Regions from separate parts of the Serratia sp. LSHTC3 genome, predicted to be linked through region 2. Evidence: predicted binding sites of a transcription regulator. Region 2 holds the regulator's gene; the other holds the start of a gene.

The links. The regulator PurR, encoded in region 2, represses purine synthesis genes. The targets are predictions, from matches to a motif close to CANGCAAACGTTTGCNTG.
Region 1: the regulator PurR is predicted to act here: its motif matches at 7,809-7,826, upstream of tusA (sulfurtransferase TusA).

The regions. Positions count from the first base shown of each region.
Region 1 covers NZ_JBXUNP010000006.1:247,742-258,828, reverse strand. Annotated here, with positions in the region: partial or broken gene AC2CGI_RS21095 (signal recognition particle-docking protein FtsY) at 1-184, opposite strand, end outside; gene rsmD (16S rRNA (guanine(966)-N(2))-methyltransferase) at 427-1,047, shown strand; gene AC2CGI_RS21085 (DUF1145 family protein) at 1,037-1,309, shown strand; gene AC2CGI_RS21080 (DUF2500 domain-containing protein) at 1,319-1,669, opposite strand; gene AC2CGI_RS21075 (lysoplasmalogenase) at 1,830-2,456, shown strand; gene AC2CGI_RS21070 (AprI/Inh family metalloprotease inhibitor) at 2,497-2,874, opposite strand; gene AC2CGI_RS21065 (serralysin family metalloprotease) at 2,930-4,393, opposite strand; gene AC2CGI_RS21060 (zinc/cadmium/mercury/lead-transporting ATPase) at 5,077-7,395, shown strand; gene tusA (sulfurtransferase TusA) at 7,476-7,721, opposite strand; gene AC2CGI_RS21050 (7-cyano-7-deazaguanine/7-aminomethyl-7-deazaguanine transporter) at 7,942-8,601, shown strand; gene AC2CGI_RS21045 (GNAT family N-acetyltransferase) at 8,643-9,077, shown strand; gene AC2CGI_RS21040 (DcrB family lipoprotein) at 9,158-9,721, shown strand; gene glpC (anaerobic glycerol-3-phosphate dehydrogenase subunit GlpC) at 9,756-10,955, opposite strand; gene glpB (glycerol-3-phosphate dehydrogenase subunit GlpB) at 10,952-11,087, opposite strand, start outside.
Region 2 covers NZ_JBXUNP010000002.1:956,191-967,277, reverse strand. Annotated here, with positions in the region: gene gloA (lactoylglutathione lyase) at 1-90, shown strand, start outside; gene rnt (ribonuclease T) at 170-853, shown strand; gene AC2CGI_RS11925 (Grx4 family monothiol glutaredoxin) at 921-1,268, opposite strand; gene AC2CGI_RS11920 (C40 family peptidase) at 1,685-2,503, shown strand; gene sodB (superoxide dismutase [Fe]) at 2,703-3,281, shown strand; gene cydH (cytochrome bd-I oxidase subunit CydH) at 3,346-3,435, opposite strand; gene purR (HTH-type transcriptional repressor PurR) at 3,760-4,785, shown strand; gene punR (DNA-binding transcriptional activator PunR) at 4,782-5,726, opposite strand; gene punC (purine nucleoside transporter PunC) at 5,850-7,061, shown strand; gene cfa (cyclopropane fatty acyl phospholipid synthase) at 7,406-8,557, shown strand; gene AC2CGI_RS11885 (I78 family peptidase inhibitor) at 8,632-8,925, opposite strand; gene AC2CGI_RS11880 (riboflavin synthase) at 8,980-9,630, opposite strand; gene AC2CGI_RS11875 (MATE family efflux transporter) at 9,870-11,087, shown strand, end outside.

The sequences.
Region 1 (11,087 bases), on a different contig from region 2:
CAGGTTCAGATTCCTGGGCGGGGAGCTTGTCGTCCAGCTTGGCGGTGACCGGTTCAGCCGGCGTCTCCGCGGCCTGAGGTTCCGCCTGCTCTACCGACGGCTCAGGTTGCTGTTGATCTTCTTCCTTCTCCTTCTGGCCAAACCCCAGCCAGGAGAAAAACCCACGTTTCTTATCTTTTGCCATGTTATGACTCTACTCCGTACCGAAGGCTCGCTTACCCTCCATACCTGAAGGATATATGCTGACAATAATCCGCCGAGTCTATCACTTTCCCTCGCCCAGCAACACGCATCCGGCATGCTTTCCGGCGTGAAATCAGACAACAACGTTTTACCGTTCCCCCCGACGCCCGTCACCGGTAGAATAGGGACAACTTTTCGTTAACCTCGGCGGCCCCGCGCCGCGAAAGAAACCAAACAACGCTTATGACAAGACTCTCGCCACGGGCGGCGGCCAAAAAACCGCCCCAGGCCGCAGCCGGACAGATCCGCATCATCGGCGGCCAATGGCGCGGTCGCAAACTCCCGGTGCCGAACAGCCCGGGGCTGCGCCCCACCACCGATCGGGTACGCGAAACCCTGTTCAACTGGCTGGCGCCGGTGATTCAGGGCGCGCGCTGCCTCGACTGTTTCGCCGGCAGCGGCGCATTGGGGCTGGAAGCGCTGTCGCGCTATGCCGGCAGCGCCACGCTGCTCGAATTCGAACGGCCGGTGGCGCAGCAGCTGGAAAAAAATCTGGCGCTGCTGCAGGGCAAAGGGGTGGTTATCAACACCAACGCGCTGAGCTGGCTGGCGGGCGATGGCCAACCGTTCGACGTGGTGTTCCTCGATCCGCCGTTTCGCAAAGGCCTACTGGCGGAGACCGCCCTGTTGCTGGAGCAACGCGGCTGGCTGGCCGACGAGGCCTGGATCTATGTAGAAGCCGAGGCGGAAAGCGCCGCGGCGGACGTGCCTGCCAGCTGGCAACTGCACCGGGAGAAGGTCGCCGGCCAGGTGGCCTATCGCCTTTATATTCGTTCGCAAGAGAAAACCGACCATGTTGATTAATCTGGGCCGCCTGCTGATGCTGTGCGTGTGGGGCTTCCTGCTCTCTAACCTGTTCCATCCGTTTCCCAAGCCGCTGAAGTATTTCATCGACGTGGCGCTGTTCTTTATGGTGGTGATGCACGGCCTGCAGCTGGTGCTGTTGAAATCCACCCAGCCGAAGGATCAGCCGATCAGCTACTGGCAAGAGGCCAAGATCTTTATCTTTGGCGTGTTCGAGCTGCTGGCCTGGCAAAAGAAACAGCCGCCCATCAAGAAGAAGTGACCGCTACGGCTAAGCGGTGAACGAGACGAAGCGCGTGCCCTGCATGTTCAACGTGCCCTGCGCGCCCTTTTCTATCGGGTTGTACTGCCATTGCTTCAGCCGCAGCTGGATGTCTTCACCTCCCTGTACCGGGCTGAACACCACCTCGTAATTCATCGGTTCATTGACCAACGGCTCGCGCTGCGGCGCGCGGGTCTTGGTGACCGGCACCGCGCGTTTGTCGCTCACCGTCACCTGCAGACTGCGCATCGGCGCGCGATCGTTTTCCGCCTCCTGCTGCCGCTGCTTGAAGTAGCGTTGCGTGGCCAGCACGGCGATCAGCGCAATCACGGCGACAAAAAATAACGGTGGCTTACTCATCGGTTTCCCATTTCCTTCGCGGCTAAATCAGCGTAAACATAGCATTCTCAAGAAAGCATTGTCGATCGCCGGCAGGCTACCTACACTGAAATGAAGAAGTGACATTGGTGACAGTTTGGAGCCGGTTGTTGCGGCTCCCTCATACATAAGGAAGACATTAATGAGTTGGCCGTTCCTTGCCGTATTCTTTTCCGGTTGGCTGTTCGTCGACGCCTCTTACCGTGGGCCGCGCTGGCAGCGCTGGGTGTTCAAACCCGTCACGCTGCTGCTGCTGTTGCTGTTGGCCTGGCAGGCGCCGGTGCTCAGCGCTGCGGGTTATCTGATCGTACTCGGCCTGCTGGCGACGCTGATCGGCGACGCATTGCTCCTGTTGCCGCGCGAACGGGTGCTGTATGCCATCGGCGCCTTTTTCCTGTCCCACCTGCTGTACACCCTGAGTTTCGCCAGCCAGATGACGTTCAGCCTGTTCTGGCCGCTGCCGCTGGCGCTGCTGGCGATCGGCGCACTGCTGCTGGCCACCGTCTGGACCCGGCTGGAAGAGATGCGCTGGCCGATCGTTACCTACGTGGCGATGACGCTGCTGATGGTCTGGCTGGCGGGCGAACAATATTTCCTGCGCAGCACCGATTTCGGCTTCTCGCTGCTGACCGGCACCTCGCTGCTGCTGCTGGCCAACGTGGTTTGGCTGCTCAACCGCTACCGCTTCACCTTCCGCGCGGCGGACGCCATCGTGGCTTTCTGTTACTTCTCCGGCCACTTCCTGATCGTGCGTTCGCTCTACCTGTAGAGACCTACCGCGGGTTCGGCGCGCCGAACCCGTTTCTTCATCAAGCCAGCGCTTTCAACGTCAGAGCATCATCCGCACCCAGCTGATTGCGGTACAGATCGCCGTCGCGCGAGAAGAACGCCAGCGTGCTGCCATCCGCCCGCAGCAGGGCGATGCCGTCCGGAGCCGGGCGCCAGCCCACGACTTCCGCCGCAAACACGCTCTGCAAACACTGTTGCCGATCCACCAGCTGATAGCCGTTGGTCTCGCTTTGTTCATGCGCCAGAAACTCGATTTGGCATTGCCGTTCGCTGTCGGCCACCTGCCATTGCCCCGCCAGCGACTGCGCGGTCGGCAATGCCAAACTGCCGGCCATCACCGCACTCGTCACCATCATGCCACCCGCCGCCAAAGCGGCGCGCGTTAAAGTACCTTTCATACCGGGCTCCTGCATCACGCCCGGCCGAGACTGCGCCGGGCGTTCCGTTGCTGTGTTACACGATAAAGTCCGTGGCGACGTCTACCTGGCCGACGATTTTCACCAAGAAGTCCGGCGCCTGATGCCCGCCGATGTTCACCGACAAATCGGTCACGTTGCTGGACGCGTTGTAGCTCAGCAGCGCCTCACCGGCCGTGCCGCTGAAGTGATCGACGAAGTGGATGAAATCACTGCTATTCGCTTCTTTATTGAAGAACGACAGGTCGATCTTGTCGATCCCTTTCTGGAAGTCGCGGATCCAGTCGGAAGCACCCGGTGCGGAATCGCTGGCGGCAGAGAACACAAAGATGTCTTTGCCGGCACCGCCCCACAGTTCATCCGCCCCGCCGCCGCCGAACAGCACGTCGTTACCCGCGCCGCCTTTCAGCACGTTGTTGGCCGCGTTGCCGACGATCACGTCGTTGCCGGAACCGCCAATGGCGTTCTCAATGGTCACACCGGCGGCGATCGAGACGTTGCCCTTCAGGCCGCCCACGTCGGAGAACGATTTCTCATTCAGGTTGATGCGCTGGTTAGCGGTATAACCGGAGAAGTCGAAGGTATCGTTGCCACCCGCATCCCAGGCTGCAAAGATCACTTTCTGCGAATTGCTGGTGGTGCTGAGGAAGTCACGACCGGTATTGGAGTTAAAGCCGTACACGGTGTCGCCGGTGCGGGTCGACAGGTTGGCGCCATACAGATGCTGAATGGCGGCAATGTCATCCAGCAGCGGAGCCGCGGCATAGTGACCGCCGTTGTCGCCACCGGTGTTGGTTTCACTCCAGTAGCTCATCAGGCTGAACTGGCGGGTATCTTCCGCATAGGTGACGTCGTTATAGGTCGGGTTGCCCTCACCGGCGTTGTAGTCGCCCGGGTGGCTCAGGCCCAGCGCATGGCCAATCTCATGGGTGAACGTCTGGCGGCCGTAGTCTTCGGTCGCCGGATGCTTCACGTTGGATTGGTTGACGTTGTACCAGGTCTGGCCACCCAAATCCTGGCCCTGCCAAATGGTGTTCGGCAGGAAGGCGTAGGCCTGGGTACCATAATCATAGTGGCCGGGACGATCCTGGCTGTAATTGCCGAAGGTGATATTGGCCTTTTGACCGGCCGCCACTTCGGTGAAGGTGATATTGGCGACGTCGGCCCAGGACTGCAGCGACAGCTTAGCCTGCTGCTGCTGTTCCGCGCTGAACTTGCTCAGCCCGGTATCGCCGGCGACGTTGGTGGAAGAGAACTTATAGTCCGGGAAGGAGAAGGTTAATTTGACCGGCTGGCCAAATACCTTGTAACCGTTCCAGGTTTGGTTCTCGCGGGTAATAAACAACCCAGCTTGCTCGTTAGAAAATGAATCCTTGCCATTAATCTGAATCCCGTTACCCCGCTCATGATAATGCAGCAGGTCATCTACAGCATCGTAGCCGGTTGCCGCGGCCGCAAGGCTGGATTCAGTAATTTCAATTGCCTTTTTAGTAGATTGCATTGGTTCGATTCCACTCATTACCTGATTGATATCAATCAGACAGATAGACATAACCTCCCCGTAAGCCACGGTTAATAAACCTTAAGCTTGCTGGAAGGGGCTTATGCGCCGTTACCGGCAGTGTGTTAGGTAGAATTAATGCATATATATCAGCAAATAAGATCACCATTAAAAATGGTAATCGATTCCAATTATAGGCAGGGTCGCAAAACTGCACATAAAATAATCAACCATTTATTATCGCAACGAAAGTTTGTTATGCTGCTTTTTAGAGTTCTTTACAAAGCAAATGAAACTTGATGAGGATAAGTTGGCACCAAACTTCAATAGCAATGCGGCCTGCAGACTCAAGCGAATCATGCTGGCTTTACTCAGGGGAAAAGGTAAATTTCGCTAAAGCGTTATAGATTAATAACTCTTTATTATTAGGTCGGGCGATTTTTTAGTTTCTATAGGAATATTATTTTCTTATTTAAACTAACGGCAGCGAGCCTTTTCGCCCCAATAGGGGATAAGAAAAGCCGATAGATTAAAATCCGCATTATTCATTATTGAATGAATACCCCCCTTTCTACGCTTGAACGCCGTTAGCAATAATTCTCATCCGGCGCTTGACTCTGGAGTGGACTCCAGGGTGTAGAGTCAGTTGAGCAAACCCGTTTAACAGCCCGCAGGGGGACGTTATGCACAATCAGCAAAACCATAATCATCAGGAACATCACCACGCCGAAGGCGGATGCGGCTGCAACCACAGCCACAGCAAAACTCAGCACGGCTGCAGCAGCGAACCGAAAAACGCCACCGCACAGGCCGAACACGCCCACCATCATCACGATCATGGCGATAGCGGCTGCTGCACCGCCGCGCCCGACGATCCGGACGAGGAAAGCGACAGGCTGGCCGCCGCTCCCCCTTCCGGCAGCCAACGTTTCAGCTGGAAAGTCACCGGCATGGACTGCCCCAGCTGCGCCAAGAAAATCGAAAATGCCGTCACCGCACTCCCCGGCGTCGACAGCGCGCGCGTGTTGTTCGCCACCGAGAAACTGGTGGTCGACGCGCAGTCCGACATCAGCCTGCGGATCCAGGATGCGGTCGCCCAGGCCGGCTTTACCCTGCTCGGCGCTCAGACCGCCAAAGCCGCCGCGCCGAAAACCTCACGCTTCGGCGAATTCGCGCCGCTGCTGCTGTTAACCACCCTGATGGTGGTCAGTTGGGTGCTGGATCGGGTTAACCCGGAGCTGGGCCGCATCGCCTTTATCGCCACCACGCTGGTCGGGTTGGCGCCGGTCGCCGCCAAGGCGCTGCGTTTGATTCGTTCCGGCACGCCGTTTGCCATCGAAACGCTGATGAGCGTGGCGGCCATCGGCGCGCTGTTCATCGGCGCCACCGCCGAAGCGGCGATGGTGCTGCTGCTGTTTATGGTCGGCGAACTGCTGGAATCCTACGCCGCCAACCGCGCACGGCGCGGGGTGAAGGCGCTGATGGAGCTGGTGCCGGAAGATGCGCTGCTGCTGCAAGGCACGGAACGCAAACGCGTGCCGGTCGCCAACCTGCGCCCCGGCGACGTGATTGAAATCGCGCCCGGTGGGCGCCTGCCGGCCGACGCCGAGCTGCTCAATCCGTTCGCCAGCTTCGATGAAAGCGCCCTGACCGGTGAATCGGTGCCGGTCGAGCGCCAACAGGGGGAGAAAGTGGCCGCCGGCAGCCTGTCCGTCGATCAGGCGGCGCAGATGAAGGTGATATCCGAGCCCGGCAAAAACGCCATCGACCGCATCCTGCAGCTGATTGAAGAGGCCGAGGAGCGCCGCGCGCCGATCGAACGCTTCCTCGATCGCTTCAGCCGCTATTACACCCCGGCCATTATGCTGCTGGCCGTCGCGGTGATCCTGGTGCCACCGTTGCTGTTCTCGCAGCCGTGGGATACCTGGATCTATCGCGGCCTGACGCTGCTGCTGATCGGCTGCCCATGTGCGCTGGTGATCTCAACGCCGGCGGCCATCACATCCGGACTGGCGGCCGCCACGCGGCGCGGCGCGCTGATTAAAGGCGGCGCGGCGCTGGAGCAACTGGGCCAGATCCAAACCATCGCCTTCGATAAGACCGGCACCCTGACCGAAGGCAAGCCGACGGTCACCGACGTGCTGCCTATCGGTGCGCTCACCGAACAACGGCTGCTGCAGCTTGCCGCCGCGGTGGAAGCCGGTTCACATCACCCGCTGGCGCAGGCGATCATCAACCGCGCCGCCGCAAGCGGGGCTGAGTTGCCGCTGGCGCAGGCGCGCCGCGCGCTGGCCGGCGTCGGCGTGGAAGGGCTCGTGGACGGCAAGACCGTGCTGATCAGCGCGCCGGGCAAGCTGGCGCCGGGCCTGCTCGGCACCCAATGGCAGAGCCAGGTAGACAAGCTGGAAAACGCCGGCAAAACGGCGGTGGTGGTGCTGGAAGACGGCGCGCCTATCGGCTTGCTGGCGCTGCGCGATACGCTGCGCGGCGACGCCAAACAGGCGATAGCCGAACTGAACGCGCTGGGCATTCGCGGCGTGATGCTGACCGGCGACAACCCGCGCGCCGCCGCGGCGATCGCCGGCGAACTGGGCCTCGACTATCGCGCCGGTCTGCTGCCGGAAGATAAGGTCAAAGCGGTCACCGAGCTGAGCGAACTGCGCCCAACGGCGATGATCGGCGACGGCATCAACGACGCCCCGGCGATGAAAGCCTCCAGCATCGGCATCGCCATGGGCAGCGGCACCGACGTGGCATTGGAAACCGCCGACGCCGCCCTGACCCACAACCGGCTGCTGGGCGTCGCGGAAATGATCCGCATCTCGCGCGCCACCCACGCCAATATCCGGCAAAACATCACCATCGCGCTGGGGTTGAAGGGGGTCTTCCTGATCACCAGCCTGCTGGGGCTGACCGGTTTGTGGCTGGCGGTACTGGCTGACTCCGGCGCCACCGCGCTGGTCACCGCCAACGCGCTGCGGCTATTGAGAAAGCGCAGCTAAGCTCTGAAACAAACACGGGCGCGGCATACCGCGCCCGTTGTCATTTGGGGGAGGGAACGTTTAACTCGGCCGCGCCGCCGTTAGACGCCTTTACGTAACAGATAACGGTATGGCACCTGTTCGGTCTCCTGCGCCACCAGCGTATGCTCCATAAAGCGGCAGAACCCCGGGATATCGCGGGTGGTGGCCGGATCGTCGGCGATAATCAGCAGCGTTTCGCCGTTGTCCATATGGCGCACGGTTTTGCGCACCATCATCACCGGTTCCGGACAGCGCAGCCCCAGCGCGTCGAGCGTCTGGTCTGCCTGGGCAAATAAGTCAGTCATGCAATTTTTCTCGTTCAAAAACGATCGGCGAACGCTCGCCGCATCTCATTAGCGCCTAGTTTACGCCGGTAGTTTTTCTGCGCAAGATGCGTTAACGTTTGCGTTAAATTTAACCATTGCATTGGTTGCGCAAACGCGTATCATGCCGCCGCGCAGCGTTTTTTGCTGTTTTGACAAGACACACTGGGTTCCCTCACCCCACTGCTAAAAAGGCTACAACATGTATTCGTTTACCGCACAGCAGCGCTTTACCGCGTTGGTCTGGCTTTCGCTGTTTCATATCGCCATCATTACCTCCAGCAACTACCTGGTGCAGCTGCCGATCACCGTTTTCGGCTTCCATACCACCTGGGGCGCCTTTACTTTCCCGTTTATCTTCCTGGCGACCGATCTGACCGTGCGCATCTTCGGCGCGCCGCTGGCGCGGCGCATCATCCTGGCGGTGATGGTGCCGGCGCTGTTCATCTCTTATGTGATCTCCACCGTCACCTATCAGGGAGAATGGCAGGGCTTTGCGGCGCTGAACAGTTTTAACCTGTTCGTGGCGCGCATCGCCGTCGCCAGCTTTATGGCCTATGTGCTCGGCCAGATCCTCGACGTACACGTCTTCAACCGCCTGCGTCAACGCAGCGCCTGGTGGGTGGCGCCGGCGGCGGCGATGTTCCTCGGCAACATCAGCGATACGCTGGCGTTCTTCTTCATCGCCTTTTATAAGAGCAGCGATCCCTTCATGGCCAACAACTGGGTGGAGATCGCGCTGGTGGATTACAGCTTCAAGGTGATGATCTGCCTGCTGTTCTTCCTGCCGATGTACGGCGTGTTGCTGAACATGCTGCTCAAACGCATCGCGGCGCGCAGCGGCGGCCTGCAGCCGGGCTGAGTCGTGTTATTCTGGGCGGCCCTATCCTTTGGAGGCCGCTCATGACCCCAATCGTCCGCACCGCCACGCTTGAAGACATCCACCGCCTTTACCAACGCATCCCCGAATTCGGCGGCCTGCATAGCCTGGCCGATCTGCAGCGGCGCATCGGCACCGCCCCCGCCAGCCTGTTGATCGCCGAGATAGCCGGGCAACCGGCCGGTTTCAAACTCGGTTATCAACGGCAGGAAACGGTGTTTTACAGCTGGCTGGGCGGCGTGCTGCCGGCATTTCGTCGCCACGGCGTGGCACAGGCCTTGTTAGCTGAACAGGAACGCTGGGCGCGGGCGCAGGGCTATCGCCAACTGGCGGTCAAAACCCGTAACCGGTTCCGCGCCATGCTGACGATGCTGATCGCCCACCACTATCAGATTGTTCAGCTGGAAAAGAAAGGCGAAGTGGCTGATTATCGGCTATTACTGGAAAAAAACTTGTGACAACATCTGCCTTGCATTTCAACCTGGAATAGGTTGCGATACGACAGTGAATCCCTACCGGAAAGGAAGAAGGAAGCCCGATGCGTAAAGTAGCGAAATTGATGGGTATCAGCCTGCTGGCGCTTGGCCTCGCGGCCTGCGACGGCGAAACCAAAGACACCAAGGCGGCAACGGACGGCACGGCGGCCAGCGTGCCGGCCGGGCAGCAGGTGAGCCTGCTGGACGGTAAACTGGCGTTCACCCTGCCGGTCGGCATGGCGGATCAGAGCGGCAAGCTGGGCAACCAGGCCAACAACATGCATGTTTACGCAGACAGCACCGGCCAGCGCGCGGTGATTGTGATCCTGGGTGACAAGACCGCCGACAGCCTGGAGACCCTGGCCAAGCGCCTGGAGAATACCCAACGCGCGCGTGACGCCAACCTGCAGGTGATCACCAACAAAGCGCTCGACGTCAACGGTGTGCCGCTGCGTCAGCTGGACAGCATCATCACCAGCGGCGGCGAGAAAGCCTATTCTTCCGTCCTGATCGGCTCGCTGAACAACAACATGCTGACCATTCAGGTAACGCTGCCGGCGGACAATCAGCAGCAGGCGCAGACCGAAGCCGAAGGCATCATCTCCACCCTGAAGCTGAAGCAGTAATCCCACAAAGGGCCGGCTTGCCGGCCCTTTCGCTTTATGCCAGCGCCTGCGCCAGCAGGGTGATCGGATGTTCGCAGCGTTTGCTGGTGGACATTTCTATCTGCCATTTGCAGGTCTCGCAGTCGGTCACCACCAGATCCACCCCGCTCTCTTCTATCTGCCGGAACAGCGGCGCGCCGATACCCTGCGACGTGGCGTAGTTCTCCGATTTGAACCCGTAGGTGCCGGCGATGCCGCAGCACTGCGAATCCAGCACCACCAGCTCCAGCCCCGGTATCTGCCGCAGCAGCTCCAGGGTGTAGGCGGTCCAGCCCATCTTCTCCATATGGCAAGGCGTGTGATAAGCCACCCGCAGCGGCGTGCGCTTGAGCGGCAGGCTGCGCCCCTGATTGATCAGACGATAGAGATAGCGCGTCGCCAGCTCCACCCGATCGCGCACCGGAGTGGTGTCCACGTCCAGCAGATGAGGGTATTCGTCACGCAGGGTGAAGGTGCAGCTCGACGAAGTGGCCACCACCGGAATGCCGCGCTCCAGCACCGTTTCATGCAGCGATTCGGCATTGACCCTGGCCTGCTTTTTGGCCTGCTCGATAAACCCGTTGGCGATCAGCGGCACGCCGCAGCATTTCTCGCGTTTCAGCAGCTGCACGCCGATATCCAGCGCGTTGAACACCCGGACCAAATCCTTGCCCAGCTGCGGGTGGTTATAGTTGACGAAGCAGCCGTGGAAGAACGCCACCTGCTCGGCGTAACGCTGCTGCGCCTGCGCCTGTTGCCGGTACCAGCGGCGGAAGGTGCCGAACGAGTATTTCGGCAGTTCACGACGGTGATCGATCTTCAGCGCCTTGTCCAGCAGCTTGCGCACCGGTTTCAGCCCGGTGGCGGCGTTGACGATCGGCGCGAACGGCGTCGACAGCGATCCCATGATATCGGTGTGGCTGAGGATGGCGTCACGCAGCGTCGGCTTGCTCTGGGCAAAGTCGGCGCGGGCGCGCTGAATGATGTCGCCGATTTTGACATCGGACGGGCAGGCCACTTCACAACGCTTGCAGTTGGTGCAATATTTCAGCGCCTCGTCGTACAGCGTCGGGTCTTTCAGCCGCAGCCGCTCGCCGTCCGGCCCCGCCTGTTTCGGCCCCGGGTAGAGCGGGTTCACTTTGGCGACCGGGCAGTAGGTGGTGCAGACGGTACATTTGATGCAGCTTTCAAAGCTGTGATCCTGATGCAGGCTCATGCGTTCTCCTCCGCGGCAATCTGCTGCGCAACGTGCAGCGCACCGATCAATGACACGCCGGCGCCGCAGCCCTGCTGCAGCGGATCGTAACCGCCGGCGACCGCACCGATGGCATACAGATTGTCGAACGGC
Region 2 (11,087 bases):
ACCACGGTTATCGCCTTCGTCGAAGATCCGGACGGCTACAAAATCGAGCTGATCGAAAACAAACACGCCGGTCAGGGCCTCGGCCACTAAGCCTCCCCTTCAGGGCGCGTTGGCGCCCTGCTGATTCTCCGCGCGATAGCGCCTGCAACCGGGCGCAAAATTTGCCATAATGCGCGCTGCATTCGATGAAGATAAGAAACTGATGGCCGAGAAAAGTGATCTTAACGCCCTGAGTGGTCGTTTTCGTGGGTTTTATCCCGTAGTAATAGATGTTGAAACCGCCGGCTTCAACGCCAATACCGATGCGTTGCTGGAGATCGCCGCCGTCACGCTGAAAATGGATGAGGACGGCTGGCTGCAGCGGGACGAAACCCTGCACTTCCACGTGGAGCCTTTCGAGGGCGCCAACCTGCAGCCGGAAGCGCTGGCGTTTAACGGCATCGATCCGCACAATCCGCTGCGCGGCGCGGTCAGCGAATATGACGCGCTGCACGCCATTTTCAAAGCGGTGCGCAAAGGGCTCAAGGATCGCGGTTGCAATCGCGCCATTATCGTGGCGCACAACGCCAACTTCGATCACAGCTTTTTGATGGCCGCGGCCGAACGCGCCGGCCTGAAGCGCAACCCGTTCCATCCGTTCGCCACCTTCGACACCGCCGCGCTGAGCGGCCTGGTGCTGGGGCAAACGGTGCTGGCCAAAGCCTGCATCGCCGCCGGCATGCCGTTCGACAGCAGCCAGGCGCACTCCGCGCTGTACGACACCGAGCAAACCGCCCTGCTGTTTTGCGAGCTGGTTAACCGCTGGAAACGTCTCGGCGGCTGGCCGCTGCCCGCCGGCGATCTCGCCGAATAAAACCAACAAAAAAGGCGGCCCAGTTACACTGGCGCCGCCCGTTACGCGATAATCGCAAGCCCGTCGATTAAGACTGCTGGTCTTCCTGCGCTTTATACTTTTCTGCCGTTTCTTTGATCAGTTGCTGCAGTTCGCCGCGCTGATACATCTCGATGATGATATCGCAACCGCCGACCAGCTCACCATCTACCCACAGCTGCGGGAACGTCGGCCAGTTGGCGTATTTTGGCAGCTCGGCGCGGATATCCGGGTTCTGCAAAATGTCCACATAGGCGAAACGCTCGCCGCAGGCGGACAGCGCTTGCACAGCCTGCGCGGAAAAGCCGCAGCTCGGCAGCTTTGGCGAACCTTTCATGTAAAGCAGAATCGGGTTTTCAGCGATCTGGTGCTGAATTTTTTCAAGTGTCGTCGTCATTTATTGCTTCCTCAAGCCACATTTCATGGCTACAACATGCATCACGCGGGCTATTGTAGCGGCTGGAACAGTCGCAAGAAAACGCCATCTTTTGCAAGGATATTCGCCCGCCGCCGATCGCGTTTCACCGGCCACGTCATTCCGGTCAAAACATACGTTGAGAATAACATTTTTAATCCGACCATTTCACTAATATATTGCGCCGCGATGCCGGCGCGGCTTAATTATATCCGCCACCGTCGCCTGGCGCTTTTTTATACATCAACAGGCTGATTTTAAACCAAAAAAAATGTCATTAACGTTTTCTCACAATATGGATTATTATTTATGAGTTCTTCGCTGTTTTATATGGTGAAGTTCGGGAATACTGTAACTCTTTCGATATCCGTTTCGGGGCCAAGGTTGGTGACGTCGACATGCGTTTAATTCTTACGCTCTTTGCGCTGCTGTTTACGCAGCTCTTCTTCAATTTGGCGCACGCTGCGCCACAGGCGCGCGTTGCCGCCGAGCAGCGTAAAAGCCATGCTAATGAAGCGCGGCCCGATGACCGCAGAAAAAAGAAAGCGGATAAAGCCGCCAAAAAAGCCAAAGTGACGGCCCCCGAGAAAAAAACCAAGACCGCCAAGGCCAAAAGCGAGAAAAGCGCGAAAAAGATCGTCAGCGCCAAACCCAAGGCCAAAGCGCAGAAAACCGCCAAGATTAAAGTCACCCCGCCGAAAAAGGGCTATAAAAAAGGCTATGGCCGCCACCGCGACGCCGGTATGGCCACCGCCAAACTGGCGCGTGAAGAAAAGCCGTTAAAACTCAGCCCGGCGCACAAAAAACGTTACCAGCATGCCAAACAGACCGCGATGGCCAAGCTGATGGATCAGATGGGCAAGCCTTACCGCTGGGGCGGCAGCTCGCCGCGCACCGGCTTCGACTGCAGCGGCCTTATCTATTACGCCTATAAGGACGTGGTGAAAATCAAGATGCCGCGCACCGCCAACGAAATGTATCACCTTCGCGACGCGGCGCCGATCAAGAAAAGCGAACTGGAAAGCGGCGATTTGGTGTTCTTCCGCATCAACAACCGCGGCGTGGCGGACCATGTCGGCGTCTATCTCGGCAACGGCAAATTCATCCAGTCGCCGCGCACCGGCGAAGAGATCCGCATCAGCCAGCTCGACAACGACTATTGGCAAAACCATTACATCGGCGCACGCCGCGTAGTGACGCCGAAAACCATCCGTTAATTCCCTGTTCTGCGCGGTTGCGGCCCCGGTCGCAACCGCCTGCTCAAGCTATCGCCCATCGCACTCCCCCACGCGCATTTCTCGCTTTTCCTCCTGTTTTTTATGATGAAAATTGTTAAGATTGAATGACCACAATAAAAAACGGCCCATCTGGCTCCCGCCTGGGCGGGAAGAAAGTGGCGCTGTAAAGGAGGAAGCAATGTCGTTTGAATTACCTGCATTACCGTATGAGAAAAACGCGCTCGAGCCGCACATCTCCGCCGAGACCCTGGAATACCACTACGGCAAACACCACAATACCTACGTGGTTAACCTGAACAACCTGGTGAAAGGCAGCGAGTTCGAGGGCAAATCGCTCGAAGAGATCATCAAGACCTCCAACGGCGGCGTGTTCAACAACGCCGCGCAGGTGTGGAACCACACCTTCTACTGGCACTGCCTGTCGCCACAGGGCGGCGGTGAACCGCAGGGCGAACTGGCGGCGGCGATCGTCAAATCCTTCGGCTCTTTCGCTGCGTTCAAAGAGCAGTTCACCGATGCCGCCGTGAAAAACTTCGGCGCCGGCTGGACCTGGCTGGTGAAAAAACCAGACGGTGCGCTGGCGATCGTCAACACCTCCAACGCGGCAACTCCGCTGACCGGTGAAGATAAACCGCTGCTGACCGTTGACGTGTGGGAACACGCGTATTACATCGATTACCGCAATGCGCGTCCAAAATACCTGGAAAACTTCTGGGCGTTGGTCAACTGGAAATTTGCGGCGGAAAACCTGGCGTAAACGCAGGCCTTGCCGAAGTGACGAGGCGCAGCCAGGCTGCGCCTTTTTTAAAACCGGCGGGAGATCAGTTCAACGCGGCGACAAAGCTGAAAGCGATGATCATCGCCAACGCGCCGACGGTAGTGAACAGAGACATCTTCAGATCGGTATCCATGACAACTCCTTTAAAATGGGCTTTCCTAAGGATAAAAGGCGCACAATTAGTACGTCAAATCATTTTCCCACAGTTCGCCGATAAAATCTTGTTATCATTTCCCGGTTTATAATCTCGATTACCTCTTCCACTTTTGTTCAATATGCGACAAAATTCGCAGTTCACAACTGCGTACCGGCATCCATGCCCCTCCTGATTAAGCGCTGAAGACTTCAACACACTAAAAACTCAGTTTTCGCTTCTCTGGAGAAGGATCTACGTAGGCAAACGATTAACATCACACTTACATGCTGTAAACATGTGAGTTCAGGAGTCATTCCTTACATGGCAACGATTAAAGATGTGGCCAAACGCGCGGGCGTTTCCACCACCACCGTTTCGCACGTCATCAATAAGACTCGTTTCGTCGCCGAAGAGACCAAAGCGGCCGTGTGGGCCGCGATCAAAGAGCTGCACTACTCGCCGAGCGCCGTGGCGCGCAGCCTGAAAGTCAATCACACCAAGTCTATCGGTCTGCTGGCCACCTCGAGCGAAGCGCCCTATTTTGCCGAAGTGATCGAGGCGGTGGAAAACAGCTGCTACAGCAAAGGTTACACCCTGATCCTGTGCAACTCGCACAACAATCTGGACAAGCAGCGCGCCTACCTGGCGATGCTGGCGCAAAAGCGCGTCGACGGCCTGCTGGTCATGTGTTCCGAATACCCGGATCAACTGCTGGGCATGCTGGAGGACTACCGTAATATCCCGATGGTGGTGATGGACTGGGGCGCTGCGCGCGGCGACTTCACCGACACCATCATCGATAACGCGTTCGAAGGCGGCTATCTGGCCGGCCGTTACCTGATCGAGCGCGGTCACCGCGATATCGGCGCCATCCCGGGCCAGCTGTCGCGCAACACCGGCGGCGGCCGTCATCAGGGCTTTATGAAGGCGCTGCAGGAAGCGCATATCGACATTCGCGAAGAGTGGATCGTCCAGGGTGACTTCGAGCCGGAGTCCGGCTACAAGGCGATGCACCAAATCCTGTCGCAAAAACAGCGGCCGACCGCGGTATTTTGCGGCGGCGACATCATGGCGATGGGCGCCATCTGCGCCGCTGATGAGCTGGGGCTGCGAGTGCCGCAGGATATTTCCGTGATCGGCTATGACAACGTGCGCAACGCCCGCTACTTCACTCCAGCGCTGACCACCATTCACCAGCCTAAAGAGCGCCTGGGAGAAATGGCCTTCACCATGCTGCTGGATCGCATCATCAGCAAGCGCGAAGAATCGCAGGTGATCGAAGTGCATCCGAAGCTGGTGGAACGCCGTTCGGTCGCCGACGGTCCGTTCATCGACTACCGCCGCTAATCCCCTGAGCCGGAAGCCTGCACGGCTTCCGGCGCCGCCTCGCTCAGCCACTCCTGATTCAGCGTCTCGCCATCGCCCAGATACGCCAGCAGCCAACTCATCGCCGGCGACGGTTTATCCTGCTGCCAGGTCAGGCAGCAAGGGCTGGCGGGAAACGGCTGCTGCAGCTGCAACGCCTTCAGCTCACCGCGCTGCACCAGCGGCAGCGCCCGATGCGCCGGCATCATGCCGACGCACAGCCCGGCGCACAGACAGTCGAGCGCCGATGTCCAGTCCGGCACCACCAGCCGCCGCTGGTTATCCAGCGTCCAGGTGACGCGCTTGGGCAGATTGCGCGAGGTGTCTTCCAGACAAAGCGCAGGGTACGGCCTCAACCGATCGTCATTTAACGGCCCTGCCAGCTGCGCCAGCGGATGCTGTGGGCTGACTACGCACAGCCAGTTCATGTAGCCCATATCGCGGAAGGCAAAGCCGCCGCCGACCGGCACCGCGCGCGTGGCGCCGATCGCCATGTCCACCCTGCCGTCCACCAACGCATCCCAAACGCCGTTGAACACTTCGGGTTGCAGCATCAGTTCAACATCGGGGAAATGGCGGTAGAAATCCAGCACCAGCTGGCGGCTGCGCTGGGGTTTGACGATGATGTCGACTGCGATATTCAGCTGGCCGCGCCACCCGTTGGCCACCTGCTGACAGTGGCGACGGGTGTCGAGCATTTTTTTGATAACAACTCTCGCATCCTTGATAAACAGCGCGCCGGCCGGCGTCAACTCCACATCACGGTGACGCCGCTCAAACAGCGGCACCGCAAGCCATTGTTCCAGTTGCCGCACGGTATAGCTCACCGCCGACGGCACCCGGTGCAGCTCCTGCGCCGCCGCGCTGAAACTGCCGGTGCGCGCGACCGCGTCAACAACTTCAAGAGAATATTCAGACCACATCGCTTTGCCTTCAATTTTTTTAACAGCACTTTGCAAATATTACCGTTTCACAAGCAGAGATCCAGCCGGATACACTGGCCGGCGCTAAAAACCTGCGACACTAAAATATTAACGAGAAATACCATGCGAAATTCTTTTGGCTTTATGTTCTACCTCGCCGGCCTGAGCATGTTGGGTTATCTGGCGACCGATATGTACCTGCCCGCCTTCGGCGCCATGCGGGAGGAACTGCAAATTTCCGCCGGCGCGGTCAGCGCCAGCCTGAGCATCTTCCTGGCCGGCTTCGCCTTCGCGCAACTGCTGTGGGGGCCGCTCTCCGACCGGCTGGGCCGCAAACCGGTATTATTGATCGGCCTGACGCTGTTCGCGCTCGGCTGCCTGGGCATGCTGTGGGTAGAAAATGCCGTGCAGCTCTGGATACTGCGCTTTATTCAGGCCGTCGGCGTCTGTTCCGCCACCGCCATCTGGCAAGCGCTGGTGGTCGACCGCTATCGCGAAGGCCAGGCCAACCGCGTGTTCGCCACCATCATGCCGCTGGTGGCGCTGTCACCAGCGCTGGCGCCGCTGCTTGGCGCCTGGCTGCTGAACCACGCCAGCTGGCGTGCGATCTTCGCCGCGCTGTTGGTGATCACCGCACTGCTGCTGCTGCCGACGCTGCTGCTCAAAGAGCGCGCCAAAACGCCCCCCGCCGCCGACGCGCCGAAAAACGGCGTCAGCTTCTGGCAACTGTTGAAATCTCCGGTGTTCAGCGGCAACGTCGCTATGTACGCCGCCTGCTCGGCCGGTTTCTTCGCCTGGCTGACCGGTTCGCCGTTCATCCTCGGCGATATGGGCTATAGCCCGAGCGACATCGGTCTGAGCTATGTGCCGCAAACGCTGGCCTTCCTGCTGGGCGGCTACGGCTGCCGCGCCGCGCTTAAGCGCATCAATGGCAAAACTCTGCTGCCGTGGCTGCTGGTAGCTTATGGTGTCAGCATGGTGGCGCTGTATCTGGTGGCGACCCTGACCAATCCGACGCTCACCACTCTGCTGATCCCGTTCTGCGTGATGGCGCTGGTCAACGGCGCCGGCTACCCGATCATGGTGGCGAATGCGCTGATGCCGTTCCCGGAAAGCAGCGGCAAAGCCGCCGCGCTGCAAAATACGCTGCAATTGGGGCTGTGTTTTGTGGCAAGCATGCTGGTGTCGGCGTTTATTGCCCAGCCGCTGTTGGCGACGGTGACGGTGATGGTATCTACGGTAGTCCTGGCCGCGCTGGGTTATTTCCTGCAGCGGGGAAAAGCGGCCGATGCGCAGCAAAAGGCACAGCGGGAACATGCTAACTCAGCGTCATAATTGCCAAGATTAATAATCACTTAAAGAATATGTGTGCCGAGTGCGATTTACAGTTGAGTCAACGCCTCGGCACGCCTATACTCAAAAACAACCTTGTAAAGTAACACCTTATAATCTCTATATCTCAATCAGCTATTGTGTACGCGCCTTGCGTCACACTCTTTTTTTAAAGGGGCGTTTATCCTGCGCCGTTTGCGTCGGGCCGTTTCTTTAAATTTCCTCTGTTCATAGTCGGATATCAGACGCCGCGGGCTTATTTCCCGTTGGTATAGGTATGCACCCGCAGAAATTGTCTAAGCTGTTTCCTAACGGGTCATCAGTCAGAAGAAGGTGATGGAGAAGCTATGAGTTCATCGTGTATAGAAGATCTGAGCATCCAGGATAACCAGTGGTACCGTATCGCGCACGAAATGCTCGGTCTGGCCGGTATCGAAATCAACGGATCGCGCCCTTTCGATATTCAGGTTAAAAATCCCGAATTCTTTAAACGCGTTTTGCAGCAAGGATCCCTGGGCCTGGGCGAAAGCTATATGGACGGTTGGTGGGAGTGCGAGCGGCTGGATATGTTCTTCCAGCGCGTGGTCAGCGCCGGGCTGGAGAAGAAACTCCCCCACCACCTGAAAGATACCCTGCGTATCGCCGCCGCGCGCCTGACCAATCTGCAATCGAAAAAGCGCGCCTGGATCGTCGGCAAAGAACATTACGATCTCGGCAACGATCTGTTTACCCTGATGCTCGATCCTTACATGCAGTATTCCTGCGGCTACTGGAAAGACGCCACCACGCTGGAGGAAGCGCAGGAAGCCAAGCTGCGGATGATCTGCGAGAAACTGCAGCTGCAGCCGGGCATGCGTTTGCTGGACATCGGCTGCGGCTGGGGCGGCCTTTCCGCCTATGCGGCGAAAAATTACGGCGTGTCGGTGGTCGGCGTGACCATTTCCGCCGAACAGCAGAAGCTGGCTCAGGCGCGCTGCGCCGGGCTGGATGTGCAGATCCTGTTGCAGGATTACCGCGATCTGCACCAGCAGTTCGATCGCATTGTCTCGGTCGGCATGTTCGAGCACGTCGGGCCGAAAAACTACCGCACCTATTTCGACGTGGTGGAGCGCAATCTGGCGCCGCACGGCCTGTTCCTGCTGCACACCATCGGCTCCAACAAGACCGACATGAACGTCGATCCCTGGATCAACAAATATATCTTCCCGAACGGTTGCCTGCCCTCCGTGAGGCATATCGCCGAGGCCAGCGAAGGCCATTTCGTGATGGAAGACTGGCACAACATCGGCGCCGACTACGATCGCACGCTGATGGCCTGGTTCGAGCGCTTCAAACAGGCGTGGCCGCAGCTCGCCGAGCGCTATTCCGAACGCTTCGAACGGATGTTCAGCTATTACCTGAACGCCTGCGCCGGCGCGTTCCGGGCGCGCGATCTGCAGTTATGGCAGGTGGTGTTCAGCCCGAAAGGCGTTGAAGGCGGCATTCGCGTCGCCCGCTGAACGCTTTCCCGATAAAAAAGCCCCGGCAACATCTTCGCCGGGGCTTTTTTTTTTGCTCTTTCGAACCCTGCGGGTTAACCGCAATAAACGCGAATAATTTTATCGTCGCTGTCGCCAAGGAAGTTCAGACGGCGCAGGTTGAAATCCATGGTGACGGCAGAGTTGTACGGAATGGCTCGCACCTTGCCGTCGATCCGCACGCCTTCCAGCGAGGTCATCGGTTTGCCGACAAAATTTTGATACTGCGAAGCGCCGCAGGTATCGTCCGCATCGGCCATTTGCGCGCCCGCGCCCTGCTCAGGCGAACTGCTGCAAGCGCTCAGCGCCAGCAACGCGGTTAACAACAACGTTTTCCCATAAAACTTCACGCGTTTCTCCTCTCTGCTTATGATTCGATGCCGGCGGTCACGCCAGAATCGCTGTCAGTCTTTGTGCGCCGGCGCCATCGCCGCGGCCAACGTCGCTTCCCGATTGGCCAGCACGCGCTCGACGGTGTCCACCACCGCCTGCGTTTGCGGATCGATCTCGATGTTCACCTTGTCGCCGAGGCGTTTTTTACCCAGCGTGGTGCGATCCAGCGTTTCCGGGATCAGGTGCACGCAGAAACGGTTATTCACCACTTCGCCGATGGTCAGGCTAATGCCGTCGATGCCGATGAAACCTTTGTGCAGCACATATTTCATCAATTCCGCATCCGGCATGCGCAGCCATACCTGGCGGTTATTTTCCGAGGTATAAATCTTGGCCACTTCCGCCGTGCAGATAATATGGCCGGACATCAAATGGCCGCCAATTTCGTCATTGAACTTCGCCGCGCGCTCGATATTGACGATGTCGCCCAGCGCCAGATCGCCGAGGTTGGTCAGGCGCAACGTTTCTTTGATCAAATCGAAGCTGACGCGGTTGCCTTCCACCGCGGTGACGGTCAGGCAGCAGCCGTTGTGGGCCACCGACGCGCCCAGCTCCAGCCCCGGCAGCAGCTCGGCAGGCATTTCGATCACGTGGGTGCGGAAATTGGGTTTCTCATCAATCGCGACCAGCGGCGCGGTGCCTTGTACGATACCGGTGAACATATGTGCCTCTTCTTGCTAAATAGGTTAAAACGCTACCGGCAGTTTGCCCCAGTTGGCGCTGAAAACCAAATCCGCGACGGCAAAAAAAGAATGGCTGCGCATTTAATAACTATTTATCTGCGGCGTTTGCTTAACGACGCCGAGCAGGTACAATCTTTTTGACAAAATTCCGCTATTTTAATTGTTGTCCTCTCGCGGCAGCCCTCCCTCCCACATATATAAATAGAAAAGGTGTATGCGTGCAGAAGTACTTAATTGAAGCGCGTAGTTTATTGGCTCTCGCTATCCCGGTCATCATCGCGCAAATATCACAAACCGCCATGGGCGTGGTGGATACCATCATGGCCGGCGCTTACAGCGCCACCGACATGGCGGCGGTGGCGGTCGGCACCTCGATCTGGTTGCCGGCCATTTTGTTCGGCCACGGCCTGCTGCTGGCGCTGACCCCGGTTATCGCCCAGCTCAACGGCGCCGGCCGTCGCGATCGCATCGCCCATCAGGTGCGTCAGGGCTTCTGGCTGGCCTTCGGCGTCTCTGTGCTGCTGATCGTCGTGCTGTATAACTGCAAGTTCGTCATCGACATGATGCACAACATCGATCCGCAGTTGGCGGATAAAGCCGTCGGCTATCTGCACGCCATCATGTGGGGGGCGCCGGGTTACCTGTTCTTCCAGGTGATGCGCAACCAGTGCGAGGGGCTGTCCAAAACCAAACCCGGCATGGTGATCGGCTTCCTCGGCCTGCTGGTGAATATCCCGATCAACTACATCTTTATCTACGGCAAGTTCGGCATGCCGGAGTTGGGCGGCGTCGGCTGCGGCGTCGCCACCGGCAGCGTCTACTGGATCATGTTCCTGATGATGCGCTGGTACGTGAAGCGCGCGCCGTCGCAGCGCGACATCAAACGCCAGGCCGGCGATCTCGGTGGCCCTGACTGGGCGGCGCTAAGGCGCCTGATCGGCATCGGCATGCCGGTGGCGCTGGCGCTGTTCTTCGAAGTCACGCTGTTCGCGGTGGTGGCGCTGCTGGTTTCACCGCTGGGGATCGTCGCGGTCGCCGGCCACCAGATCGCACTTAACTTCAGCGCGCTGATGTTCGTGCTGCCGCTGTCGCTGGGCGTCGGCGCCACCATCCGCGTCGGTTATCGTCTGGGGGAAGGTTCGGTCGAAGGCGCGCGCGTCGCCGCTTACTCCGCCATCGGCGTCGGCATCACCATGGCCGTCTGCACCGCGCTGTTTACCGCCACCTTCCGCGAACCGATCGCCCTGCTGTACAACGACAGCCCGGCGGTGGTGGCGATGGCCTCGCAGTTGATGCTGCTGGCGGCGCTGTACCAGATCTCGGATTCGGTCCAGGTGATCGGCAGCGGCGTGCTGCGCGGTTATAAAGATACCCGCGCGATCTTCTTCATCACCTTTATCGCTTATTGGGTTTTGGGCCTGCCGAGCGGCTATCTG